DNA from 3 places in the Pseudomonas sp. LFS074 genome. Region 3 is predicted to be linked to each of the others. Evidence: riboswitches for the same ligand, from Rfam matches in the RefSeq annotation. Region 3 holds a riboswitch; each other region holds the start of a gene.
What was found. A riboswitch is a leader RNA that binds a small molecule or an ion and turns the genes downstream of it on or off. The one in region 3 is predicted to bind cobalamin.

Region 1: linked by a shared signal. The riboswitch ahead of cobW (cobalamin biosynthesis protein CobW) and the one ahead of ACNQP3_RS12645 (CbtB domain-containing protein) in region 3 are both predicted to bind cobalamin.
Region 2: linked by a shared signal. The riboswitch ahead of ACNQP3_RS10270 (TonB-dependent receptor) and the one ahead of ACNQP3_RS12645 (CbtB domain-containing protein) in region 3 are both predicted to bind cobalamin.

What each region holds. Positions count from the first base shown of each region.
Region 1 is NZ_JBFPFV010000001.1:2,615,378-2,620,142, forward strand. It holds gene ACNQP3_RS12055 (ATP-binding cassette domain-containing protein) at 1-591, opposite strand, end outside; gene ACNQP3_RS12060 (hypothetical protein) at 763-1,125, opposite strand; gene ACNQP3_RS12065 (glyoxalase superfamily protein) at 1,122-1,499, opposite strand; cobalamin riboswitch at 1,600-1,817, shown strand; gene cobW (cobalamin biosynthesis protein CobW) at 1,919-2,986, shown strand; gene cobN (cobaltochelatase subunit CobN) at 2,990-4,765, shown strand, end outside.
Region 2 is NZ_JBFPFV010000001.1:2,224,827-2,229,591, reverse strand. It holds gene lpxO (lipid A hydroxylase LpxO) at 1-365, shown strand, start outside; gene ACNQP3_RS10280 (carboxymuconolactone decarboxylase family protein) at 499-843, shown strand; gene ACNQP3_RS10275 (GNAT family N-acetyltransferase) at 922-1,491, shown strand; cobalamin riboswitch at 1,556-1,764, shown strand; gene ACNQP3_RS10270 (TonB-dependent receptor) at 1,873-3,999, shown strand; gene ACNQP3_RS10265 (DUF1624 domain-containing protein) at 4,141-4,765, shown strand, end outside.
Region 3 is NZ_JBFPFV010000001.1:2,756,217-2,760,981, reverse strand. It holds gene ACNQP3_RS12655 (LLM class flavin-dependent oxidoreductase) at 22-1,356, shown strand; gene ACNQP3_RS12650 (LLM class flavin-dependent oxidoreductase) at 1,384-2,484, shown strand; cobalamin riboswitch at 2,598-2,822, shown strand; gene ACNQP3_RS12645 (CbtB domain-containing protein) at 2,916-3,104, shown strand; gene ACNQP3_RS12640 (CbtA family protein) at 3,114-3,800, shown strand; gene ACNQP3_RS12635 (cobalamin biosynthesis protein) at 3,800-4,186, shown strand; gene cobM (precorrin-4 C(11)-methyltransferase) at 4,220-4,765, shown strand, end outside.

The DNA.
Region 1 (4,765 bases), 140 kb from region 3:
GTGGCTGATCACCAGCAAGCCACGGTCCCAGGCTTCGATCATGCTCAGCAGTTGGGCACGGGCGTCGCTGTCCAGGTGATTGCTTGGCTCGTCGAGGATCAGGTAGTCGGCATCGCTGAGCCACGCGCCAATCAGCGCCACGCGCATGGCCTGGCCGCCGCTCAGGCTCCGTGCGGGCTGGCGCCAGTCGAGTTGGCCCAGGCCGTGGCCCTGAAGCTGGCGTTGCAATTGCTCGCGGATATCCCAGCGCTCGCCAACGGTGTCGAAATCGTGGGGCTGGATGCTGCCTTGCTCGATACGCTCCAGCGCCGCAATCACCGGCCCCACTTGGGCCAGGTCGGCAAGCGTGGCGCTGCGCTCGATGACTTGCTGGTCCAGCAAATGGACAGGCCCGAGGCGCCGGCAATGGCCGCTGCTGGGTTCACGCTGGCCGGCAAGAATCTGCCCTAGCAGGCTTTTGCCCACGCCATTGCGCCCGACCAGGCCGGTGCGGCGTTGGTCGAAGGTTTCGTTGAGGTTGCTGAACAGCAGCCTGCCATCAGGCAAGGCCAAGGAGACGCTGTCCAGCGTCAGAATCGACGTGTTCGTCATGCACAACTCCACAAATGCCGCGACATCTCCGGAGCGAGCCGGAGGCTGAAGACTGGCCGTCGAACGGACGGCGGCATCAATGGCGCATTGGACGAACACCTCGTAATTAGAGAGCGCGTAGCCTAACGGACCGTCCGGGGCCGGGTAAAGCACCGGCCGCCGGTTGGGGCCTCAGCGTTGCGCCTGCAAGCGTTTAGCCCAGTCCCCGGCGTGGCCGTGCGCGCAGGCTTGTTCACTGTCGAACCGCACATGCCAGGCCGGATGGTCCAGCTGTATGCCGGCTTGCTCCAGTGCATGGCGGGTCAACGCCAGCATGTGCGCCTTCGCTTCGCCCGCGACGGCAGCGGCTTTGTCGGCCTCTTGCTCAAATACCCAGGTAATACGAAGGCTGCCCGGAAAGTCCTCGGGGTCGAGGCGGTGAGTGAGCCAGCTGAAACCGACGATCTGCGCCTTGGCGGTTTCGCAGGCATCGGTCAGGCACGCCACCAGCTCCCGCTCCAGGCGGGCCATTTCGCGTTTGCCCAGTGCCTTCACGGGTTGGCCTCGTCATCGATCTGCTGGCAAAAGCGCAGGCGGTTGCCGAACGGGTCCCACACCTGCATCTGCAGGCCCCAGTCCAGGCGCTCGGCCTCTGGCCGGGCGTAACCGTACTGTTTGTCCTGCAGCTCGCGCTCCAGCGCGCGCAGGTCGTCGATGCGGGCGAACACGGTAGAACCGGGGCATGCATCGCCATGGTGCTCGGAAAGGTGCAGGATCAGGCCGTCGCGGTGAATCTGTACGTACAACGGCAGGTCCGGGCTGAAACGATGCTCCCAGTCCAGGCTGAAACCGAGGAAATCGAGGTAGAACTCCTTGGCCTTGTCGACCGAGAAGATGCGCAGTACGGGTATGGCGGGGGCGAGGGGCATGGGACGTCCTTGACCGTGGGCAGAGTCGCTACTGTAACGCAGTAGAACCAAGAGTGGTCGACCAGCCCGCCGCAATGGTTGACCACCCGCCAGCCACTGCGTAGCCTTGCCAGTTCGAGGTTCTTCGGCCAGGCCGAAGCTAAGATGGGAACGCGGTACACGCCGCGGCTGCCCCCGCAACTGTAAGCACCGACAACGGATCGACACTGCCACTGCGCCAGCGCGCGGGAAGGCGTCATCCCGCCAGCCCGCTGTTCAACCGAACGGGGGCCTGGAACGGTGCGAGCCAGGAGACCTGCCTCGTCACGTTTTCGACTTTCAACCGGGCGGGGTGATCCGGTGGCGAACAAGCTCGGCCAACCTCTGGCCCGTGGCTGTCGTCCTGCATGCCCGCGCCACACTGCCAAGGGCAATGCGACATGAAAACACTGGCCAAGCTCCCCGTCACCATCGTCACCGGCTTCCTCGGCTCGGGCAAGACCACCTTGCTGCGCCACATGCTCGACAACGCCCAAGGCCGCCGCATCGCGGTTATCGTCAACGAATTCGGCGAGCTGGGCATCGACGGCGAAATCCTCAAACAGTGCAGCATCGGTTGCACCGAGGAAGAAGCCAGCGGCCGCGTCTACGAACTGGCCAATGGTTGCCTGTGCTGCACCGTGCAGGAAGAATTCTTTCCGGTGATGCGCGAGCTGGTGGCACGCCGTGGCGACCTCGACCACATCCTGATCGAAACCAGCGGCCTGGCCCTGCCCAAGCCTTTGGTACAAGCGTTCCAGTGGCCGGAAATCCGCAACGCCTGCACCGTCGATGCGGTCATCACCGTGGTCGACAGCCCGGCCGTGGCCGCTGGCACCTTCGCCGCCTACCCGGACCAGGTCGATGCCCAGCGCAAACTCGACCCTAACCTGGACCATGAATCGCCACTGCACGAGCTGTTCGCCGACCAGCTGGCCAGCGCCGACCTGGTGGTACTGAACAAGGCCGACCTGATCGACGCCGAAGGCCTGGCCAAGGTGCGCGCCGAAGTGGCTGAAGAACTGCCGCCGGCCGTCAAGGTGATCGAGGCCAGCAGCGGCAAGCTGCCACTGGAAGTGCTGTTGGGCGTGGGTGCCGAGTCCGAGGCGCACATCGATGGCCGCCGCACCCACCACGACACGCACCACGACGGCGACGACCATGACGATCATGACCACGACGCCTTCGATTCCATCTCCATCGACCTGCCCGAGGCCGACGAAAGCCTGCTGCTCGACGCACTGACGCAACTGGTGGTGGAGTTCGGCATCCTGCGTGCCAAGGGCTTCGCCGCCATCCCGGGCAAGCCGATGCGCCTGCTGGTGCAAGGCGTGGGTACCCGCTTCGACAAGCACTTCGATCGCGCCTGGCGCAACGACGAGCCGCGCATCACCCGCCTGGTGCTGATTGGTCAGGACCTTGACGCTGTTCAACTGGAAGCGCGCCTGCGCCAGGCCCTGGGCGCCTGACCCATGCACCTGCTGCGGACCCAGCCCGGCGGCTTCGTGCCGGATGACAGCATTGCCGACCTCGGCCAGACACCCGCCGAGCTGGTGATTCTCTGCAGCGGCGATTCGCACCTGGCATTGCTCGCCGATACCGCCGAGCAATTGCCTGAAGACTTCCCCAGCCTGCGCCTGGCCAACCCGATGCAGGTGCAGAACCATGCCTCGGTCGACTTGTACGTCGACCAGGTGCTGCGCCACGCCAAGGTCATTCTGGTGTCGCTGCACGGTGGCGTTGGCTACTGGCGCTACGGCGTCGAGCAACTGGTCGAATTGGCCGCCCGTGGCGTGCAACTGATTCTGGTGCCGGGCGATGATCGCCCGGACCCGGAACTGACCAGCTTGGGTAACGTTTGTGGCGAACAGGCCGAACGCCTCTGGCACTACCTGCGCCAGGGCGGCAAGGCCAATGCCATCAACCTGTTCAATTGCCTGGCCAGCCAGTGGCTGGGCCGTGACTACGCCTGGGACGAGCCACAGCCTTTGCCACGCACCGCCGTGTATCACCCGGCCAAGGGGAGCGTTGCGCTAGAAGACTGGTACCCGCACTGGCACCCGGATTACCCGGTGACGCCGCTGTTGTTCTACCGCTCGCACCTGCAGGCGGCCAACACCGCCTTCATCGACGTGTTCTGCCAGCGCCTGCAAGCAGCCGGGCTGAACCCGTTGCCGATCGCCGTGGCCAGCCTCAAGGAAAGCGCCTGCCTGGAGCAGGTCGAAGCCTGGCTGGACGAGGTCGGCGCTGAAGTGCTGGTCAATACCACCGGCTTTGCCCTGTCCAGCCCAGAGCGCCCCAACCTGCGGCCGTTGCGCCGTGACATCCCGGTGTTGCAGGCCATTTGCGCGCAAGACAACCAGCCCGGCTGGGAAGCCAGCGAGCAGGGCCTGGGCGCGCGTGACCTGGCCATGCACATCGCCTTGCCGGAGCTGGACGGGCGCATCATCACCCGTCCGGTCAGTTTCAAGGACATGGCCTGGCGCAGCGAGCGCAGCCAGTCCGACGTGGTGTGCTACCGCGCGCACCCCGAGCGCATGGACTTCGTCGCCGAGCTGGCCCGCCGCTGGGTTGAGCTGGCGCGCCTGCCTAATGCCCAAAAGCGTATTGCCCTGGTGCTGGCCAATTACCCGACCCGTGATGGCCGCATTGGTAACGGCGTCGGCCTGGACACCCCGGCAGCGGCGCTGAACATCCTCAAGGCGCTACAGGCCGAAGGCTATCCGCTGGCCGATTTGCCGAGCAGCGGCACGCAGTTGATTCACCAACTGCTCGGTGGCGTGACCAACGACCTTGACCACCTGGACCAACGCCCCTGCGCCCAGAGCCTGAGCCTGGCCGACTACCAGGCTGCATTCGAGCGCCTGCCCGACGCCAACCGCCAGGCCGTGCTGGAACGCTGGGGGCCGCCCGAGCAAGACCCGATGTACCGCAGCGGCCGGCTGATGGTCGCCGGCTTGCGCTTTGGCCTGACTTTCGTCGGTATCCAGCCGGCGCGGGGGTATCAGGTGGACCCGAGCGCGGTGTACCACGACCCCGACCTGGTGCCGCCGCACGGCTACCTGGCGTTTCACTTCTGGCTGCGTCACGCCTTTGCCGCCGACGCGGTGATCCATGTCGGCAAGCACGGCAACCTTGAGTGGCTGCCCGGCAAGGGCGTGGGGTTGTCGGCACAGTGCTGGCCGGATGCGCTGCTCGGCCCGCTGCCGAACATCTACCCGTTCATCGTCAACGACCCGGGCGAGGGT
Region 2 (4,765 bases), 530 kb from region 3:
TCGACGTGGACGGCGAGAAGTACTCGTGGCGCGATGGCGAGGGGGTGATCTTCGACGAAACCTACATCCACTACGCGGCCAACACCACCGAGCACAACCGCATCATCCTGTTCTGCGACGTCGAACGCCCGCTCAAGTACCGCTGGGCAACCGCGTTCAACCGCTGGTTCAGCCGAAATGTGATGGCCGCCGCCGCTGCGCCCAACGATGCCAGCGACAAGACCGGGGGCATCAACCGCCTGTTCACCCGTATCTACAAGATCCGCGAGCGTGGCAAGGCGCTGAAGAAGCGCAACCGCATGCGTTACTACCTGGAGAAATGGGCAGTGGTCGCAGCGTTGGTGCTGGTGTTCATCTACATCTGAACCGTGTAGGCGCGGGCTTGGGGCAAGCCCGCTGCCAAAGGCCCACTGCATGACCACCAAAGTACAAGCCTCGCACTTGCCACTCTTCGACTAGCCTGAAAGCTCCACTCGCAACCCCCCCAAGGTGAAGACGATGAGCATGATGGACTGGGACGCCTACCGTAAGCAGTTGATGGCCGGCATCGGCGATCTCAAGCAACTCTCACCCGACACCGTGGCCGGTTATGTGACCGCCAGCGGTGCTGGGGCCAAGACCAACCACCTGGACGCCAAGACCCGCGAGCTGATTTCTCTGGCCGTGGCCGTGACCACCCGCTGCGACGGCTGCATCGCCGTGCATTCGCAACAGGCGGTCAAGCATGGCGCCAGCCGCGAGGAAATTGCCGAAGCGCTTGGCGTAGCGGTGGCGATGAATGCTGGGGCCGCACTGGTCTACTCAGCGCGTGCCATGGACGCGGTGGGCAAGGCCAACGGTTGAGCACAAACGGCGTCGCCGCCCTTGCGCGACGGCGCCGCGCCACCCAGACTGGGCGGCTTAGCCCGCGCAGGAACCCGCATGATCCACATTCGCCCCATGACGCCCGAAGACTTCGACCGCTTCTGGCCTACCTTCCAAGCCATTGTCCAGGCCCGTGAAACCTACGCCTTCGAGCCAGCCCTGAGCGTCGAACAGGCTCGCCAGCTGTGGCTGGAGCTGCCCTTGCATACGTTGCTGGCTGAAGAAGATGGCGAGCTGCTGGGTTCCTACTACCTCAAGGCCAATGCTGCCGGGCCTGGCGCACATGTGGGCAATTGCGGCTACATGGTCTGCGAACAGGCGCGCGGCCGGGGCGTGGCGCGCCTGATGTGCGAACACTCGCAGAAGCTGGCGCGCCAGGAAGGTTTTCTGGCCCTGCAGTTCAACTCGGTGGTGGCCAGCAATGAAGTGGCCGTGGCGCTTTGGCACAAGCTGGGCTTCGAGACCGTTGGCCGCTTGCCCAAGGCCTATCGCCATGCCCGCCTGGGGCTGGTGGACTGCCTGGTGATGTACAAATGGCTGGCGGATGAGCCGGTGGTAGAGAAGCCCCCGCTGTTGATCGGGCGCAAGAACATCGAGGCACGGGTTTCGCGGCGCCGCGGACGCTAGCCTTTGCAGGCCTAACCCACCTCCATTGCCCAAGCAAATTTGACGCCCCCGCGTTTCAATGGTCAGATGCGCGCCAGTTTCAGGTGTCCTGCGCCGCCGCGCGCAGGGTGAAACGGGAAGCCGGTGCGTCGTGTTGCCCACGACAAGTCCGGCGCTGCCCCCGCAACGGTAAGCGAGCGAACCCTTCGAGATACCACTGTGCTCCGGCATGGGAAGGTGAAGGTTTCATGCCCCTCGCAAGCCCGGAGACCGGCCTGGAGCTTCACTTGGCAACCCGCGGTGGGCGGGCGCAGGCCGGAATCCGTGCGCGCGCCTGCCTGCATGGTTCGCCTTTGCGTGTTTTCCACCGGGATGCATTCATTCCTGCAGCAGTGGAACGACATGTCCCGTATGTTCAAGCTTCACCCCCTGGCGGCCTGCCTGGCCGTCGCCCTGCCGGCCTTGGCCGATGACCGTGCCCCGCCGCCTCTGGCCTTGCCTTCCACGGCCATCACCGACACCCTCGACAGCCACGCCATCGACCTGGCCACGCCTACCCAGGCCGGCTCGCGCCTTGGCCTGAGTGCCCTGGAAACACCCGCCAGTACCAGCAGCATCAGTGCCGAGCAGATTCAGCAGCGCAACAACCTCACCGTGCAGGATGCGGTGACCCGCTCGCCGGGCATCACCTTCGTCGGCTCCCCAGGCGACGGCGGCACCGGCCTGTCCGCCCGCGGCTTTGCCGGGCACAGTTCGGTGATGACCCTGTTCGACGGCGCGCGCCTTTACACCGGCGCCGGCACGCAAACGTTCCCTGTCGACCCGTGGATGGTCGAACGTATCGATGTGATTCGCGGCCCGGCTTCGGTACTGCATGGCGAAGGCGCCACCGGCGCGGTCGTCAACGTGATCCCGAAAAAACCGTTTGCCGGCGAAGTGCGCAACCACCTGCGTCTGGGCTACGGCTCATGGGACCGTCAGCAGCTCGGCCTGGACAGCGGCGGCAGCCTCAGCGAGCGCCTGAGCTATCGCCTTACGCTGAACCAGCAAGATGGCAATGGTTGGGTCGACCGCACCCATTCGCGCAGCCTGGCCGTTAGCGCAGCGCTGCGTTTCGATGCCAGTGACGACCTCAGCTTCACCCTCGCCCACGACCGTGGCGAGGCGCAGCCCGCCAACTACTACGGCACGCCGCTGATCGACGGCCACTATCGCAGTAGCCTGCGCAACAAGAACTACAACGTACAGAATGACGTGCAGCGTTATGACGACGAGTGGACCCGGCTGACCACCGATTGGACGCTGAACGACCACCTCAGCGCCAGCAACCAGCTGTACTACATCAAGAGCCGCCGCCACTGGCGCAACGCCGAAGACTACAGCTGGGACGCCGAGCGTCAGCAGTTGCTGCGCGGCAGCTACCTGGAGATCAAGCACAACCAGGAACAGTTCGGCGACCGCCAGACCTTCACCTTCGACCACACCCTGTTCGGCCTGGCCAGCAAGACCGTGGTCGGGGCCGAGTACAACAAGGTGCGCTTCAACGTCGACAGCAATTCACCCTACAACGATGTCGGCGGCGACTACATCGACCCATGGCAACCGCAGCCCGGCGGGTTCCACAGTGCCTCGCCGCTGCGACCGCAAACCTTGTCCACCACCCATACCTTTGCCCTGTTCGCCGAGAACCGCCTGCAGCTCAGCGACCGGCTGTCGCTGGTAACCGGCGTGCGCCGCGACCAGAACCACATCGACCGCGACAACCTGACCAACGACAGCCGCAGTGACCGCAGCCTGCAAGGTGGCAACTGGCGCGCTGGGCTGGTGTTCGCGGTCACTGACGACCTGTCACTGTATGGCCAGTACTCCACCAGCGAGGAAGGGGTCAACAACCTCATCAGCCTCAGCCCCACCCAGATGCACTATGACTTGACCGAAGCGAAGCAGACTGAGGTAGGCCTGAAGCAGCGCTTCTGGGAAGGCCGTGGCGAATGGACACTGGCCGCCTACCACATCGTCAAGAAGAAGCTGCTGGTAGACGACCCGATCACCCACGAGAAGCAACAGGCTGGCCAGCAGACCTCCGATGGCCTCGAAGCGACCTTGGAACTGGCGCTGGCGCACCAATGGCAGGTGTCTGCCAACGCATCGCTGGTGCGCGCAAGGTATGACGACTTCGACGAGATGGTCGGCGGCGTGGCGCAGGACCGTGCCGGCAACCGGCCGGCAAACGTGCCACGGCGTACCGCCAACCTGTGGTTGAGCAAAGGTTTCGGCCAACAGGTGGAAGCCGGCATTGGCGCGCGCTATGTGGATGAGCGTTATGCCGACACCGCCAATACCCAAAGCGCCCCCGGCTACACCGTGGTCGATGCCAACATCGCCTGGCAGGTGTTGCCTGATGTACGGCTGGGGTTGCAGTTGAACAACCTGTTCGATCGCGAGTATGTGCAGTCGGCGTTCAGCGGGCAGCAGTGGTTGATGGGGATGCCGCGCTCGTATTTTGCGACGGTGGATTACACCTTCTGACCTGAGTTGCCTGAACCGGCCTCTTCGCGGGCGCGCCCGCGAAGAGGCCTGCACAGGCAACACAAAAACCTCTACCAGCCTCCAATAAATTAGTTATAAGATAACGTTTCACATGACATTCATTCCTATCAGCGACCCTCCATGACAAGCGCCAGCGCCACGCCCACCTTGATCACCCAGCGCCTGCAGAGCATCGATGCCCTGCGCGGCCTGGTGATCCTGTTCATGCTTTTGGACCATGTCCGCGAGACCTTTTTCCTGCACCGCCAGGTCAGCGACCCCATGGCCATCGACAGCACCGAGCCTGCGCTGTTCGTCAGCCGCACACTGGCCCACCTCTGCGCACCGGTGTTCGTCCTGCTGACCGGCCTGTCGGCCTGGCTGTACGGCGAGAAGCATCAGGGCCGTAGCGATGTCTCGGCATTCCTGTTCAAGCGCGGGCTGTTCCTGGTGGTGCTGGAGTTCACCCTGGTCAACTTCGCCTGGACCTTCCAGTTGCCGCCCAGCGTGATCTATCTGCAGGTTATCTGGGCCATCGGCGTCAGCATGATCGCCTTGTCCCTGCTGGTGTGGCTGCCACGCGCCGCACTGCTCACCCTGGGCGCCATCATCGTCGCCGGCCACAACCTGCTCGACGGCCTGCACGTTGGCGTGGGGTCAGCCCTGCACGTGCCCTGGGCAATCCTGCACGACCGCGGCTGGCTTGAATGGTCGGAAAACCTGCGCCTGCGCACGTCGTATCCGGTGCTGCCGTGGATCGGCGTCA
Region 3 (4,765 bases):
GCACAACCCGCAGGTATTCCGATGAGCAAACGACAGATCCGCCTGGGCGCCATGATCCATGGCGTCGGCCACGGCTGGGGCGAATGGCGCCACCCCGATGCATTGGCCGATGCCAGTGTCAATTTCGGTTTCTACAAACATCAGGCAAAACTGGCGGAGGCGGCAACGTTCGACTTCGCCTTCATTGCCGACAGCCTGCACATCCACGCCCGCTCCAGCCCTCACTACCTCAACCGTTTCGAGCCGCTGACCATCCTCTCGGCGCTGGCTACGGTAACCGAACACATCGGCCTGGTGGCCACGGTCACGGTCAGCTACACCGAGCCCTTCCAGGTAGCACGTCAGTTCGCCTCGCTGGACCTGATCAGCGGTGGGCGCGCGGGCTGGAACGTGGTGACTTCCTGGCTTTCCGGTACTGCTGACAACTTCGGCAAGGCTGAACACCCGCCGCATGCCGTGCGCTACCGAATTGCGCGCGAGCACGTAGAGGTGGTCAAAGGGCTGTGGGACTCCTGGGAAGACGACGCCTTTACCCGCGACAAGCAAAGCGGACAGTTCTTCGACCCGGCCAAACTGCACACCCTCGGCCACCAGGGTGAGTTCTTCAAGGTCAAGGGCCCGCTGAACATCCAGCGCTCGCCCCAGGGCCAGCCACTGATCTTCCAGGCAGGCGTGTCGGAAGAGGGTCGCAACTTCGCCGCGCAAAACGCCGACGCCATCTTCGTCAACCCGGAATCGTTCGACGATGCCCACGCTTACTATCAGGACCTCAAGCAGCGTGCCGCGCGCCATGGCCGTGATCCGGATGCATTGTTCATCCTGCCCGGCATACGCCCGATCGTCGGCCGCGACGCCGAGGAGGTCGAACAGCGTTATCAGCAAGCCGTGGACCTGGTAAGCATCGAAGATGCCCTGGTTGCGCTTGGCCGGCCGTTCAACGACTACGACTTCAGCCACCATGACTTGGACGCGCCCTTCCCCGACCTCGGCACGCTGGGCAATGACAGCCACAAGGGCACCTCGGACCAACTCAAGCAGCTGGCCCGTGATGAAGGCCTGACCTTGCGCGAGCTGGCGCTGCGTTTCTCGCGTCCACGCCGGGACTTCGTCGGTACCCCGGAACAGGTTGGCGATGCCCTGCAGCACTGGTTCGAAAACGGCGCGGCCGACGGTTTCATCATCAACTCGCTGCTACCCGACGGCCTGCAGTATTTCACCGAGCAGGTGGTGCCGCTGCTGCAAGCGCGAGGCCTGGTACGCCAGACGTATGCCGGTACAACCCTGCGAGACCATTTCGGCCTCGACGTGCCGGAAAACCGCAACACACTGCGCCGCACCCAGACAGCGGTTGCCTGAGCCCATCACGACAAGGAGTTCTGTTCCATGAGCCTCGAATTCATCGGCCTCATCGGCCCGCAGGAAAGCAGCGAGTCACAGGCAGCACGCGGCCCGCTGGTCGACCTGGAGTTCATCAAAGCCTTCTCCCAGGCCCAAGAGTATGGTGGCTTTGACAAAGCGCTGCTGGCAGTCAATACCAGCGCGCCGGATTCGTTGATTCTGGCCAGCTATGTGGCCGCCCTCACCGAGCGCATCGGCCTGCTGGTAGCCCACCGCCCTGGCTTCCAGGCCCCGACCTTCGCCGCCCGCCAGTTCGCCACCCTTGACCAGCTGAGCCATGGCCGTGCCTCGATCAACGTCATTACCGGCGGCGACAGCGGCGACCTGCAGCGCGATGGCGACTTCCTGGACAAGGATGCCCGTTATGCGCGCACCGACGAATACCTGCAGGTACTGCGTGACACCTGGACTCGCCATGAACCGTTCGACCACCAGGGCACACATTACCGCGTCGAAGACAACCTGACCCTGGTCAAGCCAGTGCAGCATTTGCCGATCTATTTCTCTGGCGCCTCTGATGCGGCCGTCGAAGTGGCCGCCAAACACGCCGATGTGTACATGATGTGGGGCGAACCGCTGGAACAGGTACGCGAACGCATCGCCAAAGTGCGCAAGGCCGCCGCCCGCTACGGACGCGAAAAGCATATTCGCTTCAGCCTGTCGTTGCGGCCGATTCTGGGCGCTACCGAGGCCGAGGCCTGGGGCCGTGCCGAGCGCATTCTGGCCGACGCCCAGGCGCGGATCGGCATCCACCAGGGCAACCGCCGCGAGAAGAACTTCGGCAAGAGCAATGCCGGCTCTGAGCGTCTGGTGCAGCTGGCCAGCCAGCGCAAAGTGCATGACACCCGGCTGTGGACCGAGATTGCCGCGCTGGGTGGCGGTGCCGGTAACTCTACGTCGCTGGTGGGGACTGCAGAGCAGGTGGCAGAGGCCGCATTGGCTTACTACAAGCTTGGGGTGAGCACTTTCCTGTTCCGCGGTTTTGACCAATTGCGTGATGCGGTCGAGTACGGGCAGGACCTGATCCCGCGCATTCGCGCGCTGGTAGCCCAGCGTGAGTCTGGCCGCGATGTTCGAACTGCGTAGATTTCTGCGGTACGGCTGCAGGGATAGCGCCGTCCGGCAGGAACCCGCGCAAGCCTGAAATGGGTGGAAGGCAGATGCACCCACAGATTGACGCCAAGCCCGCCCCATGCTCTCCTTATGCCTCACGTTCAGGTGCCCCCGTAGGGGGTGAAACGGGAAACCGGTGCGTCGCAGGCCCTCCAGCAGGGCCGGACAATGCCGGTGCTGCCCCCGCAACGGTAAGCGAGTGAAGCGTCTGTACCACTGTGCCTCGTAGTACGGCATGGGAAGGTGACGTGTTCCAGGAGCCCTGCTCTTCCTCGCAAGCCCGGAGACCGGCCTGGCGTTCATGAACACCCCGCGGTGGGCGGGCGCTGTTGCATTCCCCTGGGCGACCCCGCCCGGGGCTGCCGCGCTCGCCCGTTGCTCACTAAAAAGCAGAGGAACGCGTCATGCCCGTCACCAGCGCCAAGCAGCACAGCCTTGCCACACCCGTCACCCTCAGCCAGCGCGTAGTCATCGCCGTCGGCGCCAGCCTGTTGGGCCTGTGCCTGGTGTACTTCGCCGGCTTCTCGCACATCGAGGCCGTGCACAACGCCGCCCACGACACCCGCCACAGCGCCGCCTTCCCCTGCCACTGAGTACGCCTGATGATCACGCGCATTGCCCGTACTGCGGGTTTCAGCGGGTTGCTTGCGGCCCTGTTGCTGACCTTGCTGCAAAGCTTTTGGGTCGCCCCGCTGATTCTCGAAGCGGAAACCTACGAGTCCTCGGCCCCGGCCGCCCAACACGAACATGGCGGCAATGAGGGCGCTCATGAACACAGCGCCGAAGCCTGGTCACCAGAAGACGGCTGGCAGCGCGTGCTGTCCACCACCGGTGGCAACCTGGTGGTGGCGGTGGGCTTTGCCCTGATCCTCGCCGCACTGTATGGCCTGCGCGAGCCGAAGCGCGTCAGCACTGGCGCCTTGTGGGGCCTGGCCGGTTTCGCCGTGTTCTGTCTGGCCCCAACGTTGGGGTTGCCACCGGAACTGCCCGGCACTGCTGCCGCCGACCTGGGGCAACGCCAGGCCTGGTGGATTGGCACGGCCAGCGCCACCGCCCTTGGCCTGGCCTTGCTGGTGTTCGCCCGCCACTGGCTGCTGAAGGCGCTGGGCGCCGTGCTGCTGGTTATCCCCCATGTGATCGGTGCGCCACAGCCTGAAGTCCATGAAAGCCTGGCCCCCGAAGCACTGGAGACGCAGTTCAAGATGGCCTCCTGGCTGACCAACGCTGCCTTCTGGGTGGCGTTGGGCCTGCTCAGTGCGTGGCTGTTCCGCCGCTCCAGCGAGGCCTGATGCCGGCTTTCTACGCTGGCTTCGGCTGCCGCCGGGGTTGCCCGGCGGATACCCTGCAAACCCTGCTGCACCAAGCCCTGGCTAGCCAGGGCCTGGCGCTTTCCGACCTGCGCGGCATTGCCAGCATCAACCTCAAGGCCGACGAAGCCGGCCTGCAGCAACTGGCCGCACGCCTGGCCTTGCCCTTGGTGCTGTACCATAGCGCGCAACTCCAAGCCTATGAGCCGTTGCTCAGCCACCGCTCGGCCACCGCCTATGCCCACAGCGGCTGTTGGGGCGTGGCCGAGAGTGCGGCACTGGCCCTGGCCAGCCAACAACTGGGCACGGCTAGGTTGCTGCTGCCACGCAAGGTACTAGGCCCGGCGACCCTCGCCCTGGCCGGCTGACGTTTCATACCCTATTTCTTGCAAGGACTTTCCATGACCGTCTACTTCATCGGCGCCGGCCCTGGCGACCCAGAACTGATCACGGTCAAGGGCCAACGGCTGATTCGCCAATGCCCGGTGATCATTTATGCCGGCTCACTGGTGCCCGCTGCCGTGCTCGAAGGCCATCAGGCCGAGGCCGTGATCAACAGCGCCGAACTGCATCTGGAGCAGATTATCGCGGCCATGCAAAGCGCACACGAACGGGGGCTGGATGTAGCCCGCGTACATAGCGGCGACCCCAGCTTGTACGGCGCCATCGGCGAGCAGATCCGCCACCTGCAAGCACTGGGCATCGATTACCAGATCATCCCGGGAGTGACTGCCACGGCGGCCAGCGCTGCCCTGCTCGGCTGCGAACTGACTTTGCCTCAAGTGGCGCAGACCGTGATCCTCACCCGCTATGGCGACAGCTCGCCCATGCCGCCTGGCGAGCAACTGGGCGACCTGGCGCGCCACGGCAGCACGCTGGCGATTCACCTGGGGGTCAAACACCTTTCGCGCATTGTCGATGAGCTGCTGCCGCACTACGGCGCACAC